DNA from 4 places in the Azospirillum sp. UENF 312511 genome. Region 1 is predicted to be linked to each of the others. Evidence: riboswitches for the same ligand, from Rfam matches in the RefSeq annotation. Region 1 holds a riboswitch; each other region holds the start of a gene.

Region 1 (7,015 bases):
ACCGTCAAGGCATCACGAATATGGCGTCTGGCATGCCACAAGCATCCAACCGGGCCGCCCCGTTCGAAGGATAAAGCGAAGCGGTCGGGCACCGAACGCACCCCGCGCGCGCCAGGACAAGAACGAGATCGCGGACCCATCCGGGAGGAACCATATGCGCCAAACCGGTGCGCGGAGCGCCCTGCCTGTCGGCGGGCGTTGGATGCAGTTGCTTGCCGGCGTCATCTGCATGTCGATGATCGCCAATCTCCAGTACGGGTGGACCCTCTTCGTCGAACCCATCGACGACAAGCACGGCTGGGGCCGTGCGGCCATCCAGGTGGCCTTCACCATCTTCATCGTCACCGAAACATGGCTGGTGCCTGTCGAGGGCTGGTTCGTGGACCGCTTCGGCCCGCGGATCGTCGTGCTGTTCGGCTCGGTGCTCTGCGCCGCCTCCTGGGCGCTGAACGCGGTGGCGGATTCTCTGCTCGTGCTCTACGTCGCGGCGGCCATCGGCGGCATCGGGGCGGGCGCCGTCTATGGCACCTGCGTGGGCAACGCGCTGAAATGGTTCCCCGACCGGCGCGGTCTGGCCGCCGGCATCACCGCGGCGGGCTTCGGAGCCGGCTCCGCCCTGACGGTGGTGCCCATCGCCACGATGATCGAGACCTCGGGCTACGAGGCGACCTTCATGGCCTTCGGACTGGGCCAGGGGCTCGTGGTCTTCGCGCTCGCCTGGCTGCTGGTCGCCCCGCCCTCCGCTCCCCTCGCCCGCGGCGGCTTCGCCGCCCCGCCCGCGCAGCGGCAATACACGCCGAGCCAGATGGTCCGCACCCCGGTCTTCTGGGTCATGTACGCCATGTTCGTGATGGTGGCCGGCGGCGGGCTGATGGCGACGGCCCAGCTCGGCCCGATTGCCCAGGACTTCGGGCTGGCCCACGCGCCGGTCAGCATCCTCGGCCTGACCCTGCCCGCCCTGACCTTCGCCCTGTCCATCGACCGGGTGCTGAACGGGCTGACGCGCCCCTTCTTCGGTTGGGTGTCCGACCACATCGGGCGCGAAAACACCATGTTCATCGCCTTCGCCATCGAGGCGGTGGGCATCGTGGCGCTCAGCCTCTACGGCCGCGACCCGGTGGCCTTCGTGCTGCTGACCGGTCTGGTCTTCTTCGCCTGGGGCGAAATCTACAGCCTGTTCCCGGCCTGCTGCGCCGACACCTTCGGGTCGAAGTTCGCGGCGAGCAACGCCGGGCTGCTCTACACCGCCAAGGGCACGGCGGCGCTGCTGATCCCCTTCGCCAACATCATCGCCGACGCGACGGGAAGCTGGCACGCGGTCTTCCTGCTGGCCGCCGCGGTCAACGCGCTGGCCGCCGTGCTGGCGCTGTTCGTCCTGCGCCCGATGCGCAACCGCATGGCCGCCGGGTCGCTGGACGCGCGCAGCGGCCGGAGCGTGACGGCAACACCCTGACGCTCTTTTCCCCTTTCCCCCCGCTTGGGGAAGGAGCCGAAGCGAGGGGGCGCCCGTGAGGGCGTCCCCTTTTCGATTCGGGAGGTCAGTCCGCCGCCTGCCCCTCCTCCAAATAAATCTCCCCGCCCTTGGCGCGGAAGCTCTCCGACATCTCGGCCATGCCGGAGTTGGCGTACTCCCGCACCTCCTGCGTGATCTTCATCGAGCAGAACTTCGGCCCGCACATCGAACAGAAATGCGCGACCTTCGCCCCCTCCGCCGGAAGGGTCTGGTCGTGGAAGCGCTCTGCCGTCTCGGGGTCCAGCGACAGATGGAACTGGTCGCGCCAGCGGAACTCGAAGCGGGCGCGCGACAGGGCGTCGTCGCGTTCCTGGGCGCCGGGATGGCCCTTGGCGAGGTCGGCGGCGTGGGCGGCGATCTTGTAGGTGACCACGCCCACCTTGACGTCGTCGCGGTCCGGCAGCCCCAGATGCTCCTTGGGCGTGACATAGCAGAGCATCGCCGTGCCGAACCAGCCGATCATGGCGGCTCCGATGGCGCTGGTGATGTGGTCGTAGCCCGGCGCGATGTCGGTGGTCAGCGGCCCGAGCGTGTAGAAGGGCGCCTCGCCGCACAGCGCCAGCTGCTTGTCGACGTTGGCCTTGATCTTGTGCATGGGCACATGGCCCGGCCCCTCGATCATCACCTGCACGTCGTGCTTCCAGGCGATCTTGGTCAGTTCGCCCAGCGTCTCCAGCTCGGCGAACTGGGCGGCGTCGTTGGCGTCGGCGATGGAGCCGGGGCGCAGCCCGTCACCCAGCGAGAAGGCGACGTCGTACGCCTTCATGATCTCGCAGATCTCCTCGAACCGCTCGTAGAGGAAGCTCTCGCGGTGGTGGGACAGGCACCATTTCGCCATGATCGAGCCGCCGCGCGACACGATGCCCGTGGTGCGCTTGGCGGTCAGCGGGATGTGCGCCAGACGGATGCCGGCGTGGATGGTGAAATAGTCCACCCCCTGCTCCGCCTGCTCGATCAGCGTGTCGCGGAAGATCTCCCAGGTCAGGTCCTCGGCCTTGCCGCCGACCTTCTCCAGCGCCTGGTAGATCGGCACGGTGCCGATCGGAACAGGGCTGTTGCGCAGGATCCATTCGCGGGTGGTGTGGATGTTGCGGCCGGTGGACAGGTCCATCACGGTGTCGGCGCCCCAGCGGATCGACCAGACCATCTTGTCGACCTCCTCCCCCACCGAGGACGCGACGGCGGAGTTGCCGATGTTCGCGTTGATCTTGGTGAGGAAGTTGCGGCCGATGATCATCGGCTCCGATTCGGGGTGGTTGATGTTGGACGGGATGATCGCCCGCCCGCGCGCCACCTCGTCGCGGACGAACTCCGGGGTCACATGGTCGGGGATGGAGGCGCCGAAGTCGTCACCATCCCGCGCCGCCGCCTCGGCCAGCCGCTGGCGGCCCAGATTCTCGCGAACGGCGATGTATTCCATCTCCGGCGTGACGATGCCGGCTCGGGCATAGGCCATCTGCGTGACCGCCCGGCCCGGCTTGCCGCGCAGCGGACGGCGCCCGGCGCGGTCGAAGACGGGCACGGCGCGCGTCTCGCCGACGCGCAGCCCGTCGTCCTCCGGACGGACCTCGCGGCCCTCATAGGCCTCGACGTCGCCGCGGGCCTCGATCCAGGAGCGGCGCAGTTCGGCCAAGCCGCGGCGGATGTCGGTCTGCACGGCGGGATCGCTGTAGGGGCCGGAGGTGTCGTAGACGCGCACCGGTGGCTCGCCGCCGCCGACATGGATGTCGCGCATCGCCACGCGCAGGTCGGGGAAGCGCTCCCCGGCCACATGGACCTTGCTGGACGACGGCAGCGGGCCGGTCGTCACCGAGAAATGGTCGGACGGCGCGGCCTTCTGGGAAGCGGGGGGAAGAGTGTCGGGCATCTGCTGTGGATCTCCATCGCACATAGGATCGTTGGAGACCCGGGTGTGACGGAGCGGCAGAACGGACGACCGGAGCGGTCCCCATGGAGGGGTGCGCAATGGGGATGCGCGTGACCATGGCCCGTTTGTTCCTGTCCCTACGCCGGTACGACCCGGATCAGGTTCAAAGGGTTCGGCGCCTTACGGCATCATCTCAGCCCCGTGCTATGGGGCTCCCCTTGGAACGTCGCCATGCTGAACCATCCGCCCCACCCACGTCAACGCTATTCAAGGCGCGATTCACGGCGAATCCCACCCGATCAATACAATTGGCGCGATTCTGGTATCCATTATCTGGTATACAAAATCCTATTGCGCAGCCTGAGCCGGCCCCCTATGCTGCATCACAACAACAAGAAGCAACGCCCCCTCCCGAGTGCCCGGAGCCTGTCCCATGCTCGAATCCCAGATGATCGCCTTCGTCGCCCTGGCCGGCCTGATGGGCCACGGCCTGACTTTGCTGATGCGGGAGGACGACGAGTGGACTTCCGATCCGCAGGACGAGCAACCGGACGGCCTCTGGTCGTCGGACCGCTTCAACCAGTCCGGCGAGGGCCACAACCGTCCCTTCTTCCTGGAATGAAAGAAGGCCGCCGCGCGGGGTGCGCGCGGCGGCCGTCATTCGAGACAAGAAACTGAAACTTCGCGGGCCAATCAGTGGCCGGGCTGCACCGCCAGCCCACCCGCACCCTGCTGGGCGGCGAGTTCGGCGTTGCGGGCGTGGTGCTTGCGCAGCATGGGCCGCAGGATCGCGATGGCGCAGAAGGCCGCGATGAGGTCCATGGTGGCGCAGATGTAGAGCACGGTCGCCCAGGTGCCGGTGGCTTCCATCAGCAGGTTGCCCAGCGGGACCAGCAGGGCCGCGACGCCCTTGGCGCAGTACAGCACGCCGTAGATCTTCGCCGCATGCTTGGTGCCGAAGGTGTCCGCCGAGGTGGCGCTGAACAGGCTGTACACTTCGCCCCAGGCCAGGAACACCAGACCCGACAGGATCAGGAACATGATCGGGTCGTGGCCGAAGCGGCTGAGCATCAGGATGCCGAGGCCTTCAAAGGTGAAGGCGATGAACATGGTCGCTTCACGGCCGATGTGGTCGGAGACGAAGCCGAACAGCGGACGGGAGATGCCGTTCATCACGCGGTCGAGCATCAGCGCGAAGGGCAGAGCCGCCATGGTGATGCCGAACAGGCTGATCGGGGCTTCCTTCACGCCCAGATCGTGGGCGATCACGCCGAGCTGGGCCACCGCCATCAGACCGCCCGAGACGGTGCAGATGAACATGACCATCATGACCCAGAAGACCGGCGTCTGCAGCGCTTCCTTGAGCGTATAGTCGCGGCGGGACTGCAGGACCTTGGTCGAGGCCTTCACCTGATCCTTCTGCGGGGCGCGCAGGAAGTAGGCGGCGATGAGGATGATCGTGCCCTGCAGCAGGCCGAACCAGAAGAAGGTCGCCTGATAGCCCGAGGAGTGGATCATGTTGGCGATCGGCAGGATCGTCACGGCCGAGCCGGCGCCGTAGCCGCCCGCGGTCAGGCCGACGGCAAGGCCGCGCTTGTCCGGGAACCACTTCAACGCGCTGTTGACGCAGGTGGCGTAGACGCAGCCGACGCCGATGCCGCCGATGGCCGAACCGACATAGAGCATGCCGAGCGAGCCGGCGTAGCTGTCGATGATCCAGGAGAGGCCGGTCATCACGCCGCCGAAGGCGACGATGGCGCGGGGGCCGTAACGGTCGATGAAGTAGCCTTCGATGGGGGTCAGCCAGGTCTGGACGACGACGAAGACGGTGAAGGCGGTCTGGATCGAAGCGCGGGTCCAGCCATGGGTGGCCTGGATTTCCGGCACGAAGAGCGTCCAGGCGTACTGGATGTTGGCCGCGGCGACCATGCAGACGATGCCGACGACGATCTGCATCCAGCGCGCGCCTTCGGAGATGGGCGCCTGCGAGCCGCCGGAACTGTTAAAAGCTGGCCTCTGGGATTCTGTCGATCCAACCATCATTCCCTCCCGTGGGATTGCGACGCTTTGATACCGGGCATGAGGGTCCCCTTGGGCGGGCGAGCGGCGTCCGAGCGAGCGTCCGCATCGCCGCGTCATGGGCGGCCTTGTTCCGTGCCGATGTGAGTCATGGTTCAATGATGAGCTGGAGAGCCGGTCACGCCGTCCCTGCGTTCGTGGCGCTCCAGATACGGCATATGGTATGCCAGAGACATGATTGTTGGCAACACGAACTTTTGGCGTGTTGCCCTTTTCATCCAAAAATTTTTCGGGCTTTCGAAAGCCGGACAATCGAGAGGGTTGGCCCCGCCCTGAGGACGGGACCCGATGGTGCTCAGTGCGGTCGCGGAAAGGAGAGGACGAGCGGCCTCAGGCAGCCGCGGAGGCAGCGCGGGACGAGGCGGTGACAGCGAGCGCCGCTATGGCCGCCGCCAGCGGAATGAAGGACACCCACAGCACCGAATCCCAGCCGAAGGCGGCCAGCAGCCCGCCCGACGCAAAGGACCCCACCGCCATCGTGCCGAACACAATGAAGTCGTTGAGCGACTGTACCTGCGTCTTCTCCTCCGGACGGTGGCACTCCAGAACGAGCGCGGAGGCTCCCAGGAAGCCGAAGTTCCAGCCGACCCCCAGCAGGATCAGGCTGACCCAGAAACTCACCACGTCGATGCCCCCCAGCCCGACCGCGGCGGAGGCGGCGATCAGGCCCAGGCCGGCGAACACGATCCGGGACGGGCCGAACCGTTCGACCAGCCGCCCGGTGACGAAGCTCGGGGCGTACATGGCGATCACATGCCATTGCAGGCCGAGGTTGGACACCTCCTGGGACAGGCCGCACAGCCGCATCGCCAGCGGTGCCGCCGTCATGATGAAGTTCATCAGAAGATAGGAGACGACCCCGCACAGCACGGCGGTGACGAATCGCGGCTGGCGCGCGATGACGCCAAGCGGCCGTCCCCCGGCGGCTTCCGCCGCGGTCGGCATCGGCAGCCGCACGCCGACCAGCACCAGAGCGGACAGTGCTGCCACGGCGGCCTGGGCGAAGAAGGTCGCCAGGAAAAGGTGCGGCGGCCAGACATCCATGGTGACGGTGACGAGCTGCGGTCCGATCACCCCGGCGAACACCCCTCCGGCCATCACGGCCGACATCGCCCGCGGCCGCCGCTCCGGTTCGACACAATCGGTCGCGGCGAAGCGGAAGGACAGAACCACGGCGGCGTAGGCGCCCCCGGGAATCATCGCCGCGCAGAACAGCCAGAAGCTCCCCAGAATCACCGCCAGGGCGGACAGCAGCCCGACGAGCACACCGCAGCCCGTCCCCGCCAGGAAGGCGGCGCGCCGCCCATGCCGCCGGGCGATGGCCCCGGCGGGAATGGTGCAGACCGCCATGCCCACGACGAAGACGGAGAGCGGCAGCGTGGCCAGCGCCGGGCTGGGAGCCAGCGTGTTCCCGACGATGGCGCCCGTCGCATAGACCACCACCGCATTGGCGCCGGCCAGCGCCTGCGCGGTCGCCAGCCGCAGAACGTTCGCTGTCCCGTGCGCGTAAAAGTTGGTGTCGGCTTGGCTCATGACGGTTCTCGGGACTGGCTCTG
Region 2 (7,015 bases), on a different contig from region 1:
ATGACGTTCTGAGTGTAAAGGCGGAGCGTCACCAGGGCAGCGGCGACACGCCGAACAGCATCCGGTGCAGGTGCAGCAGCCCGCCATAGACCAGAAGAGCCACCGCCGGGCGCCACCAGCCGATCTCTCGCCAGACGAGGCTTTGGCGCCCGGCCAGGATCGCCGCGAAGGGCAGGTTGGACGTCCGCGCAGCGTAGCGGTCCCAATCGGCCCCCAACCGCCGCGCCAGCTTCGCGTCGATCAGGACGCTGCCGCCCAGCGCCAGCAGGGCGAGCGTGCCGAACAGGATCAACGAGGCGAGATCCCCGTTCGGCACCATATGGGCGACCGCCCACAGCCCGACGCCCCACAGGAACGGGTTGCGCGTCACCCGCAGGATGCCGCGGACCGGCTCCCGGTCGCCGGCCAGCAGCCTCTCCTGCCCGACCGAGGTCGGGTTCGGGGTGGAGAGGCCGGCGACGAGCAGGAACAGCGCCACCGGCACCAGCAGGACCGGCACCCAGGCCAGCCCGCCGACGGGCGGCCACACCGGCACATGGGGCGCCGCGTTGTAGGCCGCCACCAGCCACCAGAAGGCCAGCGCCGAGACCAGCGAATAGAGGCCGAGATAGGGCTTCTCGCCCAGCCGTCCGACCAGGGCCGCGCGCAGCGGCGTGCTGGAAATGCCGAAATGCGTCAGCAGCAGGAACAGCCCCGCGGCGGACAGATGGGCAATGGTCCCGGTCATGAGCGGTCTCCCGGTCGCGTCCTACAACCCTCGTCAGGCGCCCTCGTCAGGCGCCCTTTTCCAGCGTCGTGCCGCTGCAATAGGCCCAATCGTCGCCGTGCAGGCCGAAGAACAGGGCCACCGGCTGCTTGCCGGAGCGGTCGATGACCACGCGGAAGCGGTTGCCGGTGCAGGCGCCCGCCGCCTGCTTCTGGTAGGGCAGCTTGACGCTCTTGGATTTCAGGCAGGAATCGGCGGCCTTGGGCGGGTTGGCCGACGCGTCGATGCGCTTGCCGTTCAGCACCATGTAGTAGTTGGTGGCCTGCCCGCCCTTGACCTCGGCCTTCACCTCGATCTTGCCGAATCGGGACTTGTAGAGGCCGGCGTCGGTTTCCCCGTCCGGCGCGCCGGGGGCGATGGCGCGGAAGGACACGGCGCCGCAGGCCGGCGGCTCCTTCTTCTGGGCAAGGGCCGGCTGGGCAAGCGCAATGGTGGCGATGCCCGCGACCAACGCGGCACCGAAAAGACGCGACAGCGGCATGCGAACCTCCTGGATCGGATGGAAGGGGTTGGGACGGGTCAGGCGGGAGCTTGGCAGAACAGGGTCTGCTGCATGATGGCGCAGTCCTTTTCCACCCCGCCGTCGAGCATCGAGATCTCGACGCTGGTGACGGTCAGGGTGCGGCCCGGCTTCAACACGCGGGCGCGGGCGATCATCACCTCGCCCTTGGCCGGCGACATCAGATTGACCTTGAACTCCACCGCCAGGACCTCGCTGCCCGCCGGCATCAGCGTGTAGCCGGCGTAGCCCCCGGCGTTGTCGGCCAGCGTGCTGACCATGCCCGCGTGGAAGAAGCCGTGCTGCTGCGTCAGGTCGGCGCGGAACGGCAGGCGCATCTCGCAGAAGCCAGGCTCCAGCCGCGTCAGCTCGATCCCCAGCGTCTTGCAGATCGGCTGGCGTTCGAAGCCGGCGCGGCAGCGCGCCTCCCAGTCCGGATCGCGCGGTTCGAAGGTCTTGGGCACGTCTCGGGTCTCTCTGATTGTGTTCGGGCGGCCCTTACCCTGCGCCAGCCTTACGTTCCGATCAAGCCGAGCTGCGGGCTCGACGCCTCCGCGAAGGCCCGTTTCGGCATGCGCCCGGCCAGACGGGCCGCCCGCCCCGCCGCCACCGCGTCGCGCATCGCCGCCGCCATGCGCACCGGATCGCGCGCCTTCGACACCGCAGTGTTCAGCAGGACGGCGGCGCAGCCCAGCTCCATCGCCAGCGCGGCGTCCGACGCCGTGCCGATTCCGGCGTCCAGGACCACCGGCACCGGGCTGCGCGCGCAGATCGTCTCGATGGCGTGCGGGTTGCGGATGCCCAACCCCGAGCCGATGAAGGCGCCCAGCGGCATCACCGCCGCAGCACCCAGATCGGCGAGCTTGCGGCAGGTCACCGGATCGTCGTTGCAGTAGGGCAGAACGGTGAAGCCATCGGCCACCAGCTCCTCCGTCGCGCGCAGCAGCTCCTCGACGTCGGGGTAGAGCAGCTCGCGGTCGCCGATGACCTCCAGCTTGATCCAGTCCACATCCAGCGCCTCGCGGGCGAGCTGCGCAGTCAGCACCGCCTCCTTGGCGGTCAGGCAGCCGGCGGTGTTGGGCAGCAGTCCGGCGCGGTCCCCGATGACGTCGACGAGGCTTTCCGAATAGCCGTCCAGGCTGATGCGGCGGATGGCCAGAGTGACCAGTTCGCTGCCGCTGGCCGCCAGCGCGTCAAGCATGACCTGCTGGTTCGGATAGCCAGCGGTGCCGAGAAACAGGCGCGAGCGGAACTCACGGCCCGCTATGGTGAGCGTGTCGTTCATGGGTGTTTCCTTGAATGTCGGACCCGCGCTCCGGCGGGTGAGAATTTCAGCCGCCCTGCACGGGGCGGATGATCTCCAGGGCGTCGCCCGCGGACAGCGGCGTCTCGTCCCAGCGGCGGGACGGCAGGACGGCGCCGTTGAGGGCGACCGCGACCCCGCGGGTGCCCGCGGCGATTCCCCGCCCGGCCAGCAGGGCGGCGACGGTGGGGGCGGCGAGATCCTCCTCCCGCCCGTTGACGCGGATGCGCGCGCTCATGCCGCGGCTCCTCTGGGCTGGGCGAAGCGGTCGAGCGCGAAGGGGCGGATCACCGGATCAGCCTCCCCGGTCAGGATCAGCCGCGCGATCGAATCCGCGGTGACCGGGGTCAGCAGGATGCCGTTGCGGTGGTGCCCGGTGGCGTAGACCAGCCCCTCCACCTCCGAGAGGCCGAGGATCGGGGCGTCGTCGCGGGTGCCGGGGCGGAAACCGGCCCACGCCTCTTCGATGGGCAGTTCGGCGATACCCGGTAGGGCACGCCACGCCCCTTCCAGCAGGGCGAACTGGCCCCCCGCGGTCAGCCGGTCGTCGAATCCGCGCTCCTCCGTCGTGGCGCCGACCAACAGCCGCCCGTCCAGCCGCGGGATCAGGTAGGTGCCGGGGGTCCACACCACATGGCGCAGCAGCGGCAGGCGGGCGTCCATGCGCAGGCAGAGCATCTGCCCCTTCACCGGACGCACGGGCGGACGCACCGCCGGGGACAGCCCGTCTATCCAGCCCGACCACGCCCCGGCGGCCAGGACCACATGGTCGGCCTCGACCAGCCGGTCACCAACCTGGACGCCAACGGCGCGACCACCACGGACCTCGATGCGGCCGATCTCTGCATACTCGTGCACCACGGCACCAGCCCGCAAAGCAGCGGCGTGCAGGGCGGCGGCGACCTTGCGGTTGTCCACCTGATGGTCGCCGGCGCAGAAGAGCGCGCCGGCCACGCCCGGCTGGAGGTAGGGCTCGCGCCGCCGCACCTCCGCCCCGCTCAACCACTCGACCGGCAGGCCGAGCTTGGTCTGGAAATCGTGCAGGAAGCGCACCTTGGCGGCGTCGTCGGCGTTCAGCGCGATGACCATGGTGCCTTCGTCGCGCAGGTCCACCGCCATGCCGGAGGCGGCCTCCAGCTCCGCCGCGAAGGCGGGCCACAGGTTCTGCGAGGCGCGGGTCAGCGGCAGAAGGCTCTCTTCGCCGGGTTCGGTCTCCACGCAGGCGGCGAGCATGCCGCCCGCGGCGTGGCTGGCGCCCCGGCCGGCAGCGCCACGGTCGAAGACCTCCACCCGGCAGCCGGCGGCGGCCAGCCTCCAGGCGATGGACAGGCCGATCACCCCAGCGCCGACCACGGCGACGGTGGGCTTTGCGGAATCGGAATGAAATAAGGGCGCGGATACCATGCGGCGGCTCCCTTCGCTGGCATTATCCAGACAGGTTCGATGGGTGTGATCTCAGCCGCGCGAGCGCATCCCGCACGGCACCCCAGCCAATGCGCGGATCATCCGGAAGAGAGCCGCCTTTGGCAAGCCCCTTTTCGTTGGTCACAACAACAAAAGCGACGCCAGCCCCAGGAAGGACAGGAATCCGATGACGTCGGTCATGGTGGTCAGGAAGACCGAACTCGCCACCGCCGGATCGACGCCCAGCCGGTCCAGCCCGATGGGAATCAGCACCCCGCACAGCCCGGCGACGAACAGGTTGATGACCATGGCGCAGCCGATCACGAGGCCGATCATCGGCTCGAACCACGTCGCGGCGATGGCCCCCACCAGCGTGGCGAAGACGGCGCCGTTGAGCAGCCCGACCAGAACCTCCTTGCCCACCACGCGGGGCGCGTTGGAGGACGACAACTCGCGCGTCGCCAGGGCGCGCACCGCCACGGTCAGGGTCTGGGTCCCGGCGTTGCCGCCCATCGAGGCGGTGATCGGCATCAGCACCGCCAGCGCCACGATCTGCTCGATGGTCGCCTCGAACAGCGAGATGACGCCCGCCGCCGCGAAGGCGGTGAACAGGTTCAGCCCCAGCCAGGAAATGCGCGAGCGCGAGGTTTCCAGAACCGAGCGGTAGATGGAGGTGTCGCCGACGCCGCCCAGCTTGCCGATGTCGTCCTCGGCCTCCTCGTCGATGATGTGGACCACGTCGTCGACGGTGATGACGCCGATCAGCCGCCCGCCAGCGTCCACCACGGGGGCGGAGACCAGGGCGTATTGGCGGAACAGGTTCGCCACCTCCTCCTGGTCCATGGTGGCGGGGATGGTGTCCACCTCCCCCGTCACCAGATCGGCGATGCGGACCGACCGCTTCTGGCGCAGCAGGCGCGACAGCGGCACCGCCCCGACCACCCGGTGCATCGGATCGACGACGAAGATGTCGTAGAAATCCTCCGGCAGCTCGTCGGTGGCGGCGCGGACATAGTCAATGGTCTTGCCCACCGTCCAGAACTGCGGCACCGCCACCAGATCGCGCTGCATCAGGCGGCCGGCGGTGTACTCGTCGTAGGTCAGGTTCTCCTGGACCAGCGCGCGGTCGGCGGCCGGCAGATTCTCCAAAACCTCGCGCCGGGTGTCCTCGTCCAGATCCTCGATGACGTCGACGGCGTCGTCGGTGTCCAGCTCCGCGACGGCGGCGGCCAGTTCCTTCGGCTCGAACAGCTCGACGATCTCCTCGCGGAGATCTGGGTTGAGGTAGCTCAGCACCTCGCCGTCGAAGTCGGGGCGCAGGACGCCGATCAGCGACTCCCGGTCATCGTGGCCCAGCTGCTCGATCAGGTCGGCGATGTCGGCGGGATGAAGCGTGTCCAGCTCGGCCCGCAGCTCGTCGCGCCGTCCGGCGTGCAGCCGTTCGACGACCTCCTCGACGAACTCGGGCTCCACACCATAGGCGCGCTCCTCCTCGCCGTCCTCGCGGGGCGGGTCGGGGCGTTCGGCCGGGTGCGGCACATCGTCCTGGATACGATCCGGTTCCTGGCGGTCGGTGTGCATGGCGGCACCCTCCCTTCACGATGGCAATGCGGCGTGACGGCATGGTCCTGCGATCGGCCGACCATGGCGCACCGGCGTTTGCGGGTTGGTGGGGAGCCCTTGCGGGTTCCCGCCGGGGCGCCCACCGAATATAGGTGTGCCGCCCTTTTGTCCAGCCCGGCGGGCCGGCTCGGGACCTCCAGCCCTGCGCGCAATTGCTTGCGTAGGCTTCACAATTCGTGCACCCATAATGCGCGCGGGGCTTTTCACCTCGCGCAGCCCGAGAAGAACCGACACCACCGGCCAGCGGATGTGACGATGGAGTACGCCTACACCGACATCGACGGTCAGGAGGGGATCATGCTGTCGGGGCGTTTCACCTACGACGACAGCCGCAAGTTCCACGACCTGCTGGCGGACTGGGACATCGGCGCGCGGCCCGACGTGCGGCTGGACCTGCGCTATCTGACCTTCCTCGACTCCGCGGCGATCGGCATGCTGTTCGTCCTCGCCAACCGCTGCCGCGACGCCAAGGGGGTGGTGACGGTGCACAACGCGCAGCCTTACATCGTGCAGACCATGCGGCGCGTCGCACTCGACCAGTATGTGGAGTTCCGCTGAGGGGGAATTGCCTGGAAAGGGCGGTCCCGATCGGGTGGCCCGAAAACGAAAAAGCCCGCTGTGGTCCGATGGACCGGCGGGCTTTTCGTTTGTTTGCCAAATCCCCCGTTTCGGGGGGATGGTGCGGTCGAGAAGACTCGAACTTCCACGGCATCTCTGCCACAGCGACCTCAACGCTGCGCGTCTACCAATTCCGCCACGACCGCACAAGGCTGGTAGAACCGACGTCGGGATCACTCCCGTCATCGGGTGGAGCGGGGGAATAGCAGATCCCCGATGACCGATCAAGCGGCGTCTCGCGTTTTTGCCAAAGAAAGTTCATAACGTCGGCATGACCGACCTCACCGCCCCCGTTCCGCCGTTCGCCGATGCCCGTGACGATGCCGTTCCCGCCGCCCCGGCGCGGGCGGTGGAGTGGCGCATCAGCGACACGCCCGTCCCCTACCCCGACGCGCTGGCCGAGATGGAGGCGCGCGTCGAAGCCATCCGCGCCGGCACCGCGCCGGAGCTGGTCTGGCTGCTGGAGCACCCGCCCCTCTACACCGCCGGAACCAGCGCGCGGGAGGAGGACCTGCTGGAGCCGGGCCGCTTTCCCGTCTATCAGGCCGGGCGCGGCGGGCAGTTCACCTACCACGGGCCGGGGCAGCGCGTGGCCTATGTGATGCTCGACCTGAAGACGCGCGGCGCCGACATCCGCGCCTTCGTCCAGGATCTGGAGGAGTGGCTGATCCGCACGCTGGCCGCCTTCAACATCCGTGGCGAACGGCGGGAGGGTCGTGTCGGCATCTGGGTGGACAAGGGGCCTTACGGCGGCGCCCCCGGCCAGGAGGACAAGATCGCCGCCATCGGCGTGCGGGTGCGC
Region 3 (7,015 bases), on a different contig from region 1:
GCCGATGCGCTTGCCCTTGAGGTCTTCGGGCTTGGTAATGTTGCGCTCCTTCGGCGACACCACGTTGAAGACGTTCTGCGGGTAGATGTTGTAGATGGCGATCAGCTTCTCGCCCTTGTCGAGCGCCAGATAGAAGGAGGCCGGGTCCGTAAAGGCCACATCGGCCTGCCCAGTCAGCATGTTCTGGATGGCCGAGCCGCCGCCGGTCCCCGGCACATAGCCGAGATCGATCCCCTTGGCCTTGAAGAAGCCCTTGTCCGGCTCGGCCAGCAGGTTGGTGATCTCGCTGATCGGCTGGCTCCAGCCCGCCACGGTCACCTTGTCGAGCGCCAGCGCGGGGGAGGACAACAGGAAGGCGGAAACGGCGACGGCACCCAAAGTGCGCAGGAACCCGAACATCGTGTGATTATCCTTTCCACGGACGGCGCAGCAGCCACCGTTCGAGCCCGGCGGCGGCCTGATAAACGATCATGCCCAGCACCGTGATGACGATGAACAGGGCGAACATCATGGTCGAATCCATCATCCCCTGCGCCGCGATGATCGAGGCGCCCAGCCCCTGCCGGCCCCCGATGAACTCGCCGACGACGGCGCCGACCAGCGCCAGCACCACGGCGACGCGCAGGCCCGCCAGGATCACCGGCAGGCCGGAGGGAATCTTGAGGCGCAGCAGGGTTTGCAGGCGCGTCGCCCGCAGCATCCGGAACAGCTCCCGCTTGTTGGGATCGACCTGCTGAAGGCCAGTCATGGTGTTTTCCAGCAGCGGGAAGAAGCAGATCAGCGCCGTGATGACGACGGTGGAGGTCATGCCGAAGCCGAACCAGACGATGAACAGCGGCCCCAGCGCCAGCTTCGGCACCACTTGGCTGGCCAGGATGTAGGGGTAGAACAGGCGGCGCAGCACCGGCACCTCGGCCAGCAGCACCCCGGCGAGGAAGCCCACGGTGCAGCCGGCGGCGAGGCCCATCGCCATCTCCGCCGTGGTGACCCAGAGATGCGGCAGCAGGTATCCCCCGGCCAGCCCGTCCCACAGCGTGCGCAGCACCGCCGAGGGCAGCGGCACGACCAGCGCCGACACCTTCGCCACCCGGCAATAGACCTCCCACCCCGCCAGCAGCAGGACGAGCAGCAGGGCGGAGGCGGCACGGACCATCACGACGCGCGCTCCAGCGCCACGCCGCTGTCGGTCTTGCCGTCCATGGCGTGACGAAGCTCCAGGCACAGGGCGTTGAAGCGGGGGCTGTAGCGGACGTCGCGCCCGCGCGGGCGGGCCAGCGGCACCGGCAGGGCGTGGCGCAATTGCCCACCCTCCATCACCGCCACCCGGTCGGCCAGATAGACCGCCTCCGCGATGTCGTGGGTGACGAACAGCACCGTCGTGCGGTGCCGGGCGCAGAGTTTCAGCAGGTCGTCCTGCAACTCCTCCCGCGTGATGGCGTCGAGCGCGGCGAAGGGCTCATCGAGCAGGAGCAGCGGCGGCTCGGTGACCAGCGCGCGGGCAAGCGCGACGCGGCTCTGCTGCCCGCCCGACAGTTGGCTGGGGTAGCGCCCTTCGAGCCCGGACAGTCCGACGAGCTCCAGCAGCTCCTCCGCCTTGCGGCGGTCCGCCGGCTGCGGACGACGCGTCAGCGACACCGGAAGCAGCAGGTTGTCGAGCACCGTCCGCCACTCCAGCAGCGTCGGCGCCTGGAAGACGAAACCGACCTGGGCGCCCGGCCCCTGCACCGGCTGCCCCTGGATGCGGACGGCTCCGGTCGAGGGGGCCAGCAGCCCGGCGACCAGCTTCAGCAGGGTCGTCTTGCCGCAGCCGCTGCGCCCGACCAGCGCGTGGAACTCGCCCTCCCCGATGGCCCAGTCGATGCGGTCCAGGATGGTGCCGCCGCTCGGGACGCCGTAGCCGGCCTGTTCGATGCTGACGAAGGGCATGGCCGGGCGCCTCAATCCGTGTAGGGGGCGAAGGTGTCCGCCGCCCGTTCCGCCGATCCTTCGATCTCGGTCATGGTGACGAGGTCCAGCAGGTTGAACCGCCCGTCATGGTGCCATCCCGCCTCCGGCGCGGTCATGCGGCCGAGCGCGCAGAGGCGCGTCACACCCACGGCCCCCAGCGCCCCGGCGAGCGCGAACAGCTCCTCCGGCGCGGCGGCGATGCCCACGGTCTGGAGGAAGGCGCGGTAGGGCGCCAGCCCCGGCACCGCGTCGGCCAGCCGGTCCACCGCCACCACCGTCACCGTGCGGTTCAGCCCGCAAGGACTCAGGCCGTCCGCCGCGTCGGTGTAGGCGACCGCCCAGCTTCCCGCCGGATCGCCGAGCAGGGCGCGGCTGGCGTCGGCAAAGCCCTTCGTCTCCTCCGCGTTGCGCCAGGACGCGACGCTGCCCGCCTCGCCCATCGACAGGGGACGGCGCGGGAACTTGCTGCCCAGCGCGTCCAGCTCGTGCGCCAGATAGCCGGCGAATTCGCGCGGCGACACCCGCCCGCCGCGCTCCACGAAAAAAGTCTGGGGCGAGTAGCAGCCCTGCTGGTCGTAGCGCGCCACGTCGTAGGCCGCCTGCCGCGCCACCGCCCCCGCCTTCCCGGCGTCGAGCGCGGAGCGGGCGACCATGCCGAAGCTGATCTTGTGGCCGTAGGGCAGGAAGCGCGCGGTGATCGGCACCCGCGCCCGGATGGCCTCCAGCGCGTCGTTGCCGCCATAGGCGACCACCGTGTCGGCGCGGCCCAGCCACGCGCGCTCCGCCGCTTCGTCGCCGCCCTTCCACCAGACGATGGCGATGCAGTCGGCCAGCTCCGGGTCGATCTCCGCCAGGATCTGCGCGAACCAGCCGGCGAACAGCGGCTCGGCGCTCGGCAGCTTGCCGACCGTGCCGGCCTTGACCAGCAGGCCGGAGATCAGGCTCCACAGCGGCAGGCCCGGCACGTTGCCCGCCCAGACATGCAGCAGCAGTTCCGGCCCGAAGGCGTGGGCGAAGCCGCCCTTGGGCATCGGCTGGAAATCGTCGAGCACCGCCGGGTTGGCGAAATCCTCGGTGATGAACTTCCGCAGCTCCGGCCCGCGGAAGGTTTTCAGATAGCCGGTCAGACCCAGCCGGACCATCTCGGCGTCGTAGCCGGTGACCAGCGGCAGCAGACGTTCCGCCTTCTGCCGCCAGGGATTGTCGCGGTTGAGCAGCCGGGCGACGGCGCGGTCGATGGTGGCGGCGATTTCCGCGACGGTGCGGTGTCTCAGATAGGTCCGCGCGTTCGTCCGCACCCGCGTTGCCAATTCAGCGACCTGTGCCTCGCTCAGCACCGGCACCGCCACGTCGAGCGTCTCGGCACCGCGCCGGAAGGTCAGCGTCCGCCAGTCCACCGCGTCGGCGGACAACCCCGGCAGATGCCCGGCGCGCTCCATCAAGCCAACGGCCATGGGGCCCGCGCCGCTTTGAGGAAGTCCTCGACCGCCATGGAGCAGCCCTTGGCATCCGCCCCGTCCGCCCGGCCGAGAAGCTGGAAGCCGCCGTCCACCTCCACCCCCGCATCCTCGGTCAGGATGGCCGAGGCGCAGTTGAAATGGGCCAGATCGTGATGGACCAGAACGCCGACGCTGCCGTGCGGCACCTCCTGCCCGGTCAGCGGGTTGATGACCCGGCTGCGGATCCAGTGCGGGCCGGACTTCACCGACGGGCAGGCCTCGTTGCCGTCGTCGTAGAACTGGGTGCTCAGCTCGGTCATGCCGTACATGTTGATGCACAGCCGGCGCGGCACGCCGAAGGTGGCGGACAGGCGGCCGTAGAACTCCTCCGCCGCCATCTCGCGCGACTGGCCCTTGAAGCCGCCGGTGTCGAGGATGCGGCTGCCCGCCGGCAGGGCGAAGCTCCGCCCCCGCTCGGCCAGCGCGTCCATCAGATGCACGACGCTGAAGCTCGCCCCCAGCAGGGCGTAGGGTTCACCGGTCGCCTCGGCGCGGGACAGCGCGTCGATGGCCCCGTCCACGTCCAGCCCGGCGTCGGAGACGAAATAGCGGCTCTCCGCGGTCCCGAATTCGCTTTTCGCCAGCGCCAGATAATGGGCGAGCGAGGAGTTGGGCATCGCCTGCTCGGTCGGGAACAGGATGCCCATGCGCAGCCGTTCAAAGTCACCCATGAAGCGGCGGCGGAAATTGACGGTCATCGAGCGGTCGTAGACCGCCAGCGTCGGATGGTGGCTCTTGCCGCGCACGCCCTTGGTGGTGCCGCTGGTCATGAAGACGTGCGGGCACTCCTCCGGCGGGCGTCCGCTCAGCGTCAGGTCCTTGAAGGCGCTGATCGGCACGGCGGGCACGTCGCGCCAGCTCTTCACCGTGCGCAGGGTGCGCGCCCGCTGGGTGGCGAAGCGGCGGTAGGGGGCGTTGGTCTCGAACTGGTGGGCGAAGACGGCCAGCGCCATGCGGTTGAACGCCTCTTCGTCCGCCTCTCCGGCGGCGATGAAGGCCAGCAGCTCTTCGACAAGTCGGGCTTCGGTCACGTCCGGACACACCTTTTGCAGCGCCAACAAACTGTTGCCGGGACAAGCGGTGTCTGGATGGAATGGGGGTACGCCGTGCCGCCCTTCAGTCCCGTCCCTACGCCGGTATGACCCGGATCAGGTTCGATGGGTCACCGCGTTGTCCGGATGAAAGCGCCGGACCGGCGGAGTCTCAGCCTCCTAGCGAGGCCCCCCAGGGAACACTTTGCAAGCTAAGGGACCGGCCCCCGCCCGTCAAGGAGGTCGGGTTCGAGGGTAGGGTGATCGCATTTGAAATCCCCTCTCCCCTCCGGGGAGAGGGTTAGGGTGAGGGGGTTGCGCTTGTGCCGGACGAACCGCCTTGCGCAACCCCCTCACCGGCCCTACGGGCCACCCTCTCCCCAGGGGGAGAGGGCTATGAAAGTCAAATGCGATTGCCCTGGTTCAGGGAGGTCGGGTTCAGGCGGCGGCCTTCACCACCTCCAAGACCATGGCGATCTCGTCGATGACGTTGTTCTGGCTCTCCATCGCCTCCATCACCTCCTGGTTCGTGACTTCTCCGGACGCCAGCTTGTGGTGCCAGCGCGGAGTCGGGGCGTAGGTGATCGACAGCGTACGGAAATCGACGTTCAGATGCATGGCCAGCCGGGTGTTGGGCCAGCCGCGCTCGATGAATTTCCGGTTCTCCTCCATCGAGAACAGGCTCAGCACGTTGGGCGTGATCGGGCGGACGTGGGTCGGGTCGCCGAGATAGCCCTCGCTGCGCGGGTGCGGCACCTTGATGGTGATCCGCGCGCCGTGGCGGCAGACGCGGTACAGCTCCTTCATGATGTTCAGGAAGCCCTCGGTCGTCTGGCCCATATGCTCCAGCGCGTGGATGAGCTGGACGTCGGCGACGCTGCTCTCCTCGAACGGCCAGGGCACGACCTCCAGGTCGGCCACGATGTCCGGCCCAAAGGTGCCGTACTTGTCCACGTTCACGTAACCGGCAAGCCGCGTGTCGCCGCAGCCAAGGTTGAGCTTGAGGTTCGACATCGCGCGCGCTTCCCGCCAGCCGTTGTTGTTGCCACGAACGCGACCCTACACCTCCCGCCGCAACAGCGACAGGGCGGCCATCGCCATCACCTGCGCGGAATGGACCATGTCGTCGATGTCCACATACTCGTCCGGCTGGTGGGCGAGGTCGAGGATGCCGGGGCCGTAGGCGATGCAGTCCTTCAGATGCCCGACCCGCGCGATGTGCTTCTGGTCGTAGGTGCCGGGGGACACCACCTGCGCCGCTGGGCGGCCCAGCACCGTCTCGATGGCCGCCCCCACCGCCCGCACCACCGGCGCGTCGGCGTCGGTCAAGGTGGGCAGGAAGGCCAGCACCTCGCGCAGCTCGTAGTCGAAGCCGGGGCGCTCGCGGCGCAGACCCTCCAGAATGCCGACGATCTCCGCCCGCACCTCCTCCGGGTCCTCCTCGATCAAATAGCGGCGGTCGATGACCATGCGGCAGCGGTCGGGCACCATCGGGCTGGGCAGGCCGCCATGATCCTCCGGCTGGCCGCCGTGGATGGCGTTGATGTTCAGGGTGGACTGCCGCGCCCCTTCCGGGACCACCGGCATGGTCGTGCGCTTGGCGGCCAGCCGGGGAATCAGCTCCGTCTCGATCCGGTGCAGCACGGCGCCCATGTGGCGCACCGCGCAGTTGCCGAGGAAGGGCATGGAGCCGTGGGCGACGCGGCCCTTCGTCTCGATCTCCGCCCACCAGACGCCGCGGTGGCCGATGCACACGCGGTCCACGTTCAGCGGCTCCGGAATGATGACGTGATCGACCCGCGGGCGGGAGAAGTAACCGAGCGTGGCAAGATGCCCGACCCCGCCGTAGCCGCCGGACTCCTCGTCCACCGTGCCGGAGATTTCCAGGGCACCGGGGAAGGGGATGCCCGCCTCCAATATCGCTTCAACGGCGATGATGGAGGCGGCGATCCCGCCCTTCATGTCGCAGGCGCCACGGCCGTAGACGCGCCCATCCTTCACGACGCCATCGAAGGGATCGACCGTCCAGCCTTGGCCGGCGGGCACCACGTCGATGTGGCCGTTGAAATGCACGCAGGGGCCGGGCTCGCGCCCTTCGATGCGGGCGATCACGTTGGTGCGCGGGTAGCGGTCGCTGTCGCCCGGCGCCCCATCCGCCCGCACATACTCCACGGCGAAGCCGCGCCCGGCCAGCCGCCGCCCGAGGAATTCCGCGCAGTCGGTGTAGACGTCGCCGGGCGGGTTCACGGTCGGGATGCGGATCAGGTCGCGGGTCAGCGCGACAAGCTCGTCGCGCCGCTCCGCGATGCGGCGGAACAGCGACTCCCGGTGGTCGAGCGGCATGCCTCCCCCCTACGCACACTTCGTTGCGCGGAAGGATCGGTCATGCCGGCGCGCCTGTCGAGAGGTTCCGCGCCTCACTCCGCCGCATGATGCCGCAGCCGCCCGTCCTCGTTGGTGCGGCCGTTGCGGAGCTGCTCCTCGTACCAGCGGCGGTGATGGTCCTTGGCCCAGTTCTCGTCCACCACGCCGCGGCCC
Region 4 (7,015 bases), 270 kb from region 1:
GCGAGGGCGCCGATCTCCTCGCCCGCCAGCCGGACCCGCCCGCCCGTCGCCGGGACGAGGCCGAGGATGGCCTTCAGCAGCGTGGATTTGCCCGCCCCGTTGGCGCCCAGCAGGGCCACCGCCTCCCCGGCCGCCACGGACAGCGACAGCCGGTCCACCGCCACCGCCCCGCCATAGCCGGCGGTCAGCCCTTCCACGCGCAAGAGAGGTTCGCTCATCACGCCCCCTCCCCCAGATAGGCGGCGACCACGGCGGGATCGTTGCGCACCCCCTCCGGCGGGCCGGCGTAGAGCGGGCGGCCCTGGTCCAGGCACAGCACATGGCCGGCGAGCGGCAGCAGGAAGCCCATGTCGTGCTCCACCACCAGCAGCGCGGTGCCGGTGGCGGCGATGGCGCGCAGGTGACCGGCCAGTTCCGCCTTCTCCCCGTCGGTCAGCCCCGCCGCCGGCTCGTCGAGCAGCAGTACGGCGGGCTGGCGGGCCAGCGCGCGGGCCAGTTCCACCCGGCGGCGCAGCGCCGCGGGCAGTCCGGCACAGGGCTTCCCAGCGAGGTCCGCTGCGCCCAGCCGCTCCAGCGCCCATAGGGCGTGGGCCTCGGCCTGGGCGATCGAGCCGTCGCGCTCCAGCCGCGCCGCGGCCACGGCGGCCAGGACGCTCGCGCCCTCCGGCAGGCTCACCGCCTGGAAGGTGCGGGCGATCCCGGCGCGGGCGATGCGGTCGGGCCGCTGTCCAGCCAGGTTCTTCCCACCCATCAGCACCCGCCCGCCGTCCGGCGTCTCCAGGCCGGAGATCAGGTTGACCAGCGTCGTCTTGCCGGAACCGTTGGGGCCGATCAGCCCGGTGATGGTCCCGGCCTCCAGCGTCAGCGACACGCCGTCCACCGCCCGCACCCCGCCGAAACCCTTGGTCAGCCCTTCCACCCGCAGCAGGGGACCGGTCGGGATGACCATCTCCGGAGGTGCGGTGGGCTTGGGCAACGGCGCCGGGCGGGACGGGAACAGCCGGTCAAGCAGCCCAGTCAGCCCGTGCGGCGCCAGCACGATGGTGGCGAGCAGCGCCACGCCATAGACGATCAGATAGCTGCGCTCCAGGAAGCGGAACCACTCCGGCAGGTGGAGCAGCAGCACCGCCCCCAGGATCGCCCCGACCACCCGCCCCCGCCCGCCGACCACGGCGATGGTGAGGACGGAGACCATGACCGGAAATTCCAGCACCTCCGGCGAGACGACGCGCTGGGTGTGCACCGCCAAGGCGCCCGCCGCCCCGGCATAGACGGCGCTCAGCGCGAAAGCGGCCAGCCGCAGCCCGCCGACGTCCAGCCCCAGCGTGCCCGCGGCCAGCGGGTCGTCGCGCACCAGCGTCAGCGCCCGCCCCCAGCGCCCGCGCGCCAATCTCCAGGCGAGCAACCCGCCCAGCGCCACGAAGCCCCAGACCACCGCCGCCAGCGGCACGCCGCGCGGCACCGCCCAACCGAACAGGACGATGCCCGGCACCCCCGGCAATCCGTTGGCGCCGCCGGTCAGGCCGGGGCTGTTGACCGCCAGCAGATGGACAACCTGCGCGATGCCCAGCGTCGCCAGCGCGAAGTAATGGGATTCCAGCCGCAGCACCGGCAGTCCGACCAGCAGGGCCAGCAGCAGCGGCACCAGCAGCGACACCGGGAAGGTCGCGGCGAAGCCCCACCCCCACTGGCTGCCCAGGATGCCGGTGGCGTAGGCCCCGATTCCGAAGAAGGCGCCATGGGCCAGCGACAGCGCGCCGCCCAGCCCGAACACGATCTGGAACCCGATGGCGGCCAGCGCGTACACCCCCGCCACGGTCAACACGCGCAGCCCGTAGGGCGACGCGTACAGCAGCGCGTACGCCAGCAGCACCGCAAGCATCATTCCCTCCCCCGCCCAGCGGGGGAGGGTCAGGGTGGGGGCCAGCGCCCACAACTTGCACACGCCCTTACGCACGGCGCCGCGCCGCCTCCCCGAACAGCCCCTGTGGACGGGCCACCAGGATGACCAGCAGCGTGGCGTAGAGCAGCCCCAGCGCCACCGGATAGGACAGCACCGACGACACCCCCACCTCGAACAGCGCGATCAGCAGCGCGCCGGCCACCGCCCCGGGGACCGAGCCCCAGCCGCCGATGGTCACGGCAATGTAGGCCTTGAGGATCAGGTCGCCGCCCGCCGTCGGCGTGACGAAGTAGCGGTTGGCAAGCAGCAGCCCCGCCGCCCCGGCGAAGGCGGTGCCGAGCGCGAAGGTGATCAGGATCATCGCCGTCACCGGCACGCCGCAGGCCCGCGCCATCTCCGGGTCCTGGGCCGTGGCGCGCAGGCGCCGGCCGAGCTGGGTCCGCCCGAACAGCCATTGCTGCCCGGCGATGAGCAGAGCGGCAACGGCGATGATCGCCAGCGACTGCTCCGCCACCACCAAGCCACCGAGGTCGAGCGTCCCCCCGCTCAGCAGCGGCGGGGCCGCCCGCGGTTCCGGCCCGAACAGGGCGGAGGCGCCGTTCTGCAGGATGATGCCCGCCGCGATCGTGCTGATGAAGACCGCCACCGGTGGGCGGCGCCGCAGCGGCAGATAGGCCGCAGCCGCCAGCAGCAGCCCCAGCCCGGCCATCAGCACCAGCACCACCGGCAGCAGGAGCAGCCCGGGCAGCGGCAGATACCCCGGCAGATGCGGCGCCAGCGCCACGCCGAGCAGCCCGCCGGCCATCACGAGATCGCCCTGCGCGAAATTCACCGCCGCGGTGGCGTTCAGCACCAGCACGAAGCCCAGCGCGACCAGCGCGTAGGCCGCGCCCAGGGCGAGGCCGTTGACGAGAAGCTGCAGGGTGATCAAGGCCCGCTCACTTCACCGCGCCGGTCACCACACCGGTCAGGTTGTCGTAGCGCTTGGCGATCGCCGGCACCCGTGAGGCGCCGTCGTAGCAAACGATCACCGCGGAATGCGCCATGTTGCCCTTGCCGTCCGACCGGTAGGTCATGGCGAGGCCCTGGTGGGTCCCGCCGGACAAAGTCTTGCGCACCGCCTCCGCGCTGTCCGCGCCGCCCTGCACAGCCGCCAGCACCATGCGGATGCCGTCATACTGGCCGAGCGCGAAGGCGTCCGGCTCCGCGTTGAAGGCGGCGCGGTAGGCGGCGGTGAAGGCCTCCACCTCTGGGTTGCCGCCGGAGATCGGCGAGGCCGCCGTCTCGGCGCAGACGCCCTTCAGCTCGGCCGGCTCCAGAAGCGCCGCGGTGCTCGGCTGGTGCATGGCGGAGCCGGCGACGATCGGCACCGCCACCCCGTTGGCTGCCGCCTGCCGGATGAACAGGGCGGTCGGGCCGGAATGCAGGTGCAGCACCAGCACGTCGGGCTTGGCGGCCAGCGCCTTTGTCAGGACCGCCAGCAGATCCTTGGCGGCAGGGTCCACCCCCTCCTCGAACACCGGCTCGACGCCGAGCTTCTTGAAGGCCTGCTCCAGATGGGCCTTGCCGCTCTGCCCGTAGGCCGTCGTCTGGTAGATCACCGCCGGGCGCTTCTTGCCCAACTCCTCCGTCACGTACCGGGCGTGGGCCTCCTTGGTCACGGCGTCGCCGGGGAAGAAGCGGAAGACCCAGGGGTTGCCCTGCTCGGTGATGCTCGCCGTGCCGGAGACCGTGACCAGCGGAATGCCGTAATCCTGGGCCAGCGGCAGCATCGCCAGCATCTGCGTGCCCAGCATGCTGGCCGCCACCGCCGTGACCTTGCCGCCTGCCGCGCGCTCCAGCGCCGTGACCGCAGCCTCCGGCGAGGTGCCGGTGTCGATCACCTCCGACCGCACCGCGACACCCGCGGGCGCGTCCTTCAGCGCCAGGACGGCGCCGTTGCGCTGGCTCGTCCCCTCCAGCGACAGGAAGCCGGTCAACGGCACCAGCACGGGGACCGAGGCCTCGCCCGCCCGCGCCGCGCCGGGCAGGAGCGACGACGAAAAGGCCGCCGTAAAGACCGTTGCCGAGAGGATGGAAAGGAAGCGCCGCATGGATGTGTCTCCTCCTGCCCGGCGAAGAACCGCGCGAGGACGAGGAGGCCAGGGGTGTAGCGGCGGCACAGCCTCGAACGCTTGGCTCCCTTCGCTGGCATGACCCAGATCAGGTTCGATGGGTGTGGTCTCAGCCCGCCTTGCGGCAGGCACCCCAGCCGTTCGTGTGCACAGTGTGAGCCCGGCGCGCGGCTGTCAAGCGGCGGCCCGGCGCCTTTTCACAATTTCGCAACGCAACAGACACCGGAGAGTCGCGCTTCCCGTGGTTCCTTCCGCCGCCCCCGGCCCGCGCCGGACCGTTGCCCCAACCGGAAAGTCGTCACGAAGCATGCGGCCCACCCCGTCGCACAGCACCGTCACCCTGCACCCCTTCGCCACGGCGCAGGGCGGACGCGGGCTGCGCACCGTCCTGTCGGGGCGGATCGACCACGCCGCCCTGCCCGGCCTGACGCCGCTGCTCCGCCGCGTCGCGGACGCGCGGGCAGTGACCCTGTGCGTCGATCTGGGGCGGGTGGAGTTCCTCGATTCCTGCGGCATCGGCATTTTGCTGGCGCTCCGCAATGCGGTGCTCGACCACGGCGGCGCCATCGCCTTCGAAAATCACCCGCCGCGGATCCGGCGCGTGCTGGAACGCAGCCGGATCGTCGCCCTGACGGACTCCCCGCGCATCATTGACGGCGGGCTGGCGCTTCCCGCCGCCGCCTGACCCGTCAGTCGCCGCGGCGCAGCGTTTCCCGATAGAGGATGTAGAGCCCGCTGGCGATGATGATCCCGGCACCGGCCAGCACCGTGGGGGTCGGCACGTCGCCGAAGACCAGGAAGCCGAGCAGGGTCGCCCAGATCATCCCCGTGTATTCGAAGGGCGCCACCACCGCGGCGCGGCCCAGGCGGAAGGCCTGGGTCATCAGCACCTGCGCCGCGCCGCCCAGCGTGCCGACCAGAAGCATCAGCCCCAGGTCGAAGCCGCCCGGCTGCACCCAGTCGGGGATCGCCGCCACGCCGCTTACCACCGTGGTGGTCAGCAGCAGATAGACGACGATGGCCGTGTTGCTTTCCGTCCGCGACAGGCCGCGCACCGCGATCATCGCCAGCGCGTAGAAGAAGGCTGCGGCCACACCGACGAAAATCGGCAGGAGCGGCGCGTCGGCCTCCGGGCGGGCCATCACCACCACGCCACCGAAGCCGACCAGCACCGCCGCCCAACGCCGCCAGCCCACCGGCTCGCCGAGCAGCGGCATGGACAGCGCCGTGATGAACAGCGGCCCGGCGAAGCTCAGCACATAGACCTCGGCCAGCGGCAGATGCTTGAAGGCGTAGAAGAAGCAGCCCATCGACAGCAGCCCGGCCAGCGAACGGAAGACGTGGGCGACCGGGCGCCGTGTGCGCATCCCGCCCCACCCGCTGCGCGCCACCGAGATGCCGCCGACCAGCACCACCGCCACCACCGACCGCGCGAACATGAGCTGCGCCACCGGATAGCCGCTGCTCAAGTATTTGATGAGCGTGTCCATGCCCGCGAACAGGAAGATGGCCAGCACGAAGCAGCCGATGGCACGGCGGGTGTCGTCGCTGGCGGCAGCGGCGGGAAGAGCGGCGGCTTGGGTCATGATTGCACAGTATATGAGCAGCCCGGATGCTGCCCAATGCCGCAACCGCAGGTCTGGCCCGCGCCACATCGCCCGGAGGCCACATTGCCCAGAGAAAGCACCGGCGTTTCACGCTTCGTGAATCGACGTTCGGGCGTTTGGCGAAGCGGCCCCGGCCTTTCGCGGATCGGCGCTGGCCCCGTCCGGTGCCTCGGACAGTCTGGCGGGCGTCACCACCGCAAGGGTCCGCCATGCCGACCGTAGCCTCGCTCACCGCCACACTCGCCACCAAGGTGAAAGCCGCCGCCTGCCGTTTCCTGCCGGAGCGGGTCATTGCCCCGATCCTTGCCCGCCGTCTGGCCGAGCGCGAGCCCCACCCCTGGCCCGCGCCCGCCGTCCTTGGGCAAAAGGACGGTGTCGTCGTGGTGGGCGCCGGCATCGGCGGGCTGACCGCGGCGGCCCTGCTGGCGGAGGCAGGGGTCCGCGTCACCGTCCTGGAAGCGCACGACCGCCCGGGCGGCTATTGCTCCTCCTGGGAGCGCAAGGTCCGGCTGCGCGACGGGACGGTCGGGCGTTTCATCTTCGATGCCGGGGTGCACGACGTCAGCGGCACCCGTCCGGATGGCCCGGTCGGGCATCTGCTGCGCACGGTCGGCGTGGCGGACCGCGTGCGCTGGCAGCCGGTGAACCGTGGCATCGTCCGGGGCGGTGTCTTTGAGCCGCTGCCCGGCGACGCCGAGGGTCTGTCCACCCTGATCGCGCGGGAGCATCCCGACAGCGCCGCCGGGGCCGCTGCCTTTCTGGAGGAGATGCGCGGCGTTTACCGCGACCTCTACCGCGGCTGCGCCGAGACCGGACTTCCCCACATCCCGCGCGACGTCGCAGCGATGCGCGCCTATCCGCTGGAGTGCCCGCAGGCCTTCCGTTGGCAGGACCGCGGCTTTCTGGAGATGCTGGAGCATTACGTGCCCGACGCCGGAGCCCGCGCCCTGCTGTCCAGCCTTACCAACTACCTGTCGGACCGGCCGGAGCGGCTGGGCGCCACCCAGATGGCGCCGATCTTCGGCTACGTCTTCGACGGCGGCGCCTATCCGGAGGGCGGATCGCAACGGCTGGCCGACGCGCTGGTCGAGACGATCCGCGCCAAGGGCGGGGAGGTCCGGCTGTGCACCCCCGTCCGCCGCATCCTGGTCGAGGACGGCCGGGCCGCCGAGGTCGAAATCATGGACGGGGAGCGCATCGCCGCCGCCGCGGTAATCTCCAACGCCGACGCCCGGCGGACCCTGCTGGAGTTGGTGGGGGAGAAGCATCTGCCCGCCGGGAGCGCGGATCAATATCGCGCACTGCTCCCCTCGACCTCCGCCTTCCTGGTCACGCTGGCGCTGGACATCCGTCCCGACCTGCCGGCCATGATCTTTCTGAAGGATGCCGGG

The links. A riboswitch is a leader RNA that binds a small molecule or an ion and turns the genes downstream of it on or off. The one in region 1 is predicted to bind thiamine pyrophosphate.
Region 2: it holds a riboswitch for thiamine pyrophosphate, as region 1 does, so the genes downstream of both, thiO (glycine oxidase ThiO) here and thiC (phosphomethylpyrimidine synthase ThiC) in region 1, are expected to answer to the same signal.
Region 3: it holds a riboswitch for thiamine pyrophosphate, as region 1 does, so the genes downstream of both, ACWPN7_RS00840 (LuxE/PaaK family acyltransferase) here and thiC (phosphomethylpyrimidine synthase ThiC) in region 1, are expected to answer to the same signal.
Region 4: it holds a riboswitch for thiamine pyrophosphate, as region 1 does, so the genes downstream of both, ACWPN7_RS13040 (ABC transporter substrate-binding protein) here and thiC (phosphomethylpyrimidine synthase ThiC) in region 1, are expected to answer to the same signal.

Annotation. Positions count from the first base shown of each region.
Region 1 covers NZ_JBSNCG010000003.1:82,911-89,925, forward strand. The annotation lists gene oxlT (oxalate/formate MFS antiporter) at 155-1,453, shown strand; gene thiC (phosphomethylpyrimidine synthase ThiC) at 1,539-3,380, opposite strand; TPP riboswitch at 3,497-3,609, opposite strand; gene ACWPN7_RS11725 (hypothetical protein) at 3,814-4,002, shown strand; gene oxlT (oxalate/formate MFS antiporter) at 4,074-5,336, opposite strand; gene ACWPN7_RS11735 (MFS transporter) at 5,790-6,992, opposite strand.
Region 2 covers NZ_JBSNCG010000002.1:395,269-402,283, reverse strand. The annotation lists gene ACWPN7_RS10250 (hypothetical protein) at 1-12, shown strand, start outside; gene ACWPN7_RS10245 (NnrU family protein) at 29-727, opposite strand; gene ACWPN7_RS10240 (hypothetical protein) at 774-1,247, opposite strand; gene ACWPN7_RS10235 (PaaI family thioesterase) at 1,286-1,729, opposite strand; gene ACWPN7_RS10230 (thiazole synthase) at 1,780-2,550, opposite strand; gene thiS (sulfur carrier protein ThiS) at 2,597-2,806, opposite strand; gene thiO (glycine oxidase ThiO) at 2,803-3,972, opposite strand; TPP riboswitch at 3,964-4,067, opposite strand; gene mgtE (magnesium transporter) at 4,114-5,553, opposite strand; gene ACWPN7_RS10210 (STAS domain-containing protein) at 5,851-6,153, shown strand; tRNA gene ACWPN7_RS10205 (tRNA-Leu) at 6,273-6,359, opposite strand; gene lipB (lipoyl(octanoyl) transferase LipB) at 6,485-7,015, shown strand, end outside.
Region 3 covers NZ_JBSNCG010000001.1:167,685-174,699, forward strand. The annotation lists gene ACWPN7_RS00820 (ABC transporter substrate-binding protein) at 1-399, opposite strand, end outside; gene ACWPN7_RS00825 (ABC transporter permease) at 407-1,153, opposite strand; gene ACWPN7_RS00830 (ABC transporter ATP-binding protein) at 1,153-1,926, opposite strand; gene ACWPN7_RS00835 (acyl-CoA reductase) at 1,938-3,401, opposite strand; gene ACWPN7_RS00840 (LuxE/PaaK family acyltransferase) at 3,386-4,477, opposite strand; TPP riboswitch at 4,554-4,683, opposite strand; gene ACWPN7_RS00845 (class I SAM-dependent methyltransferase) at 4,916-5,491, opposite strand; gene ACWPN7_RS00850 (acetylornithine deacetylase/succinyl-diaminopimelate desuccinylase family protein) at 5,537-6,820, opposite strand; gene ACWPN7_RS00855 (formate dehydrogenase subunit gamma) at 6,895-7,015, opposite strand, start outside.
Region 4 covers NZ_JBSNCG010000003.1:349,232-356,246, forward strand. The annotation lists gene ACWPN7_RS13025 (ABC transporter ATP-binding protein) at 1-218, opposite strand, end outside; gene ACWPN7_RS13030 (branched-chain amino acid ABC transporter ATP-binding protein/permease) at 218-1,885, opposite strand; gene ACWPN7_RS13035 (branched-chain amino acid ABC transporter permease) at 1,950-2,834, opposite strand; gene ACWPN7_RS13040 (ABC transporter substrate-binding protein) at 2,842-3,996, opposite strand; TPP riboswitch at 4,066-4,163, opposite strand; gene ACWPN7_RS13045 (STAS domain-containing protein) at 4,325-4,702, shown strand; gene ACWPN7_RS13050 (DMT family transporter) at 4,707-5,603, opposite strand; gene ACWPN7_RS13055 (phytoene desaturase family protein) at 5,834-7,015, shown strand, end outside.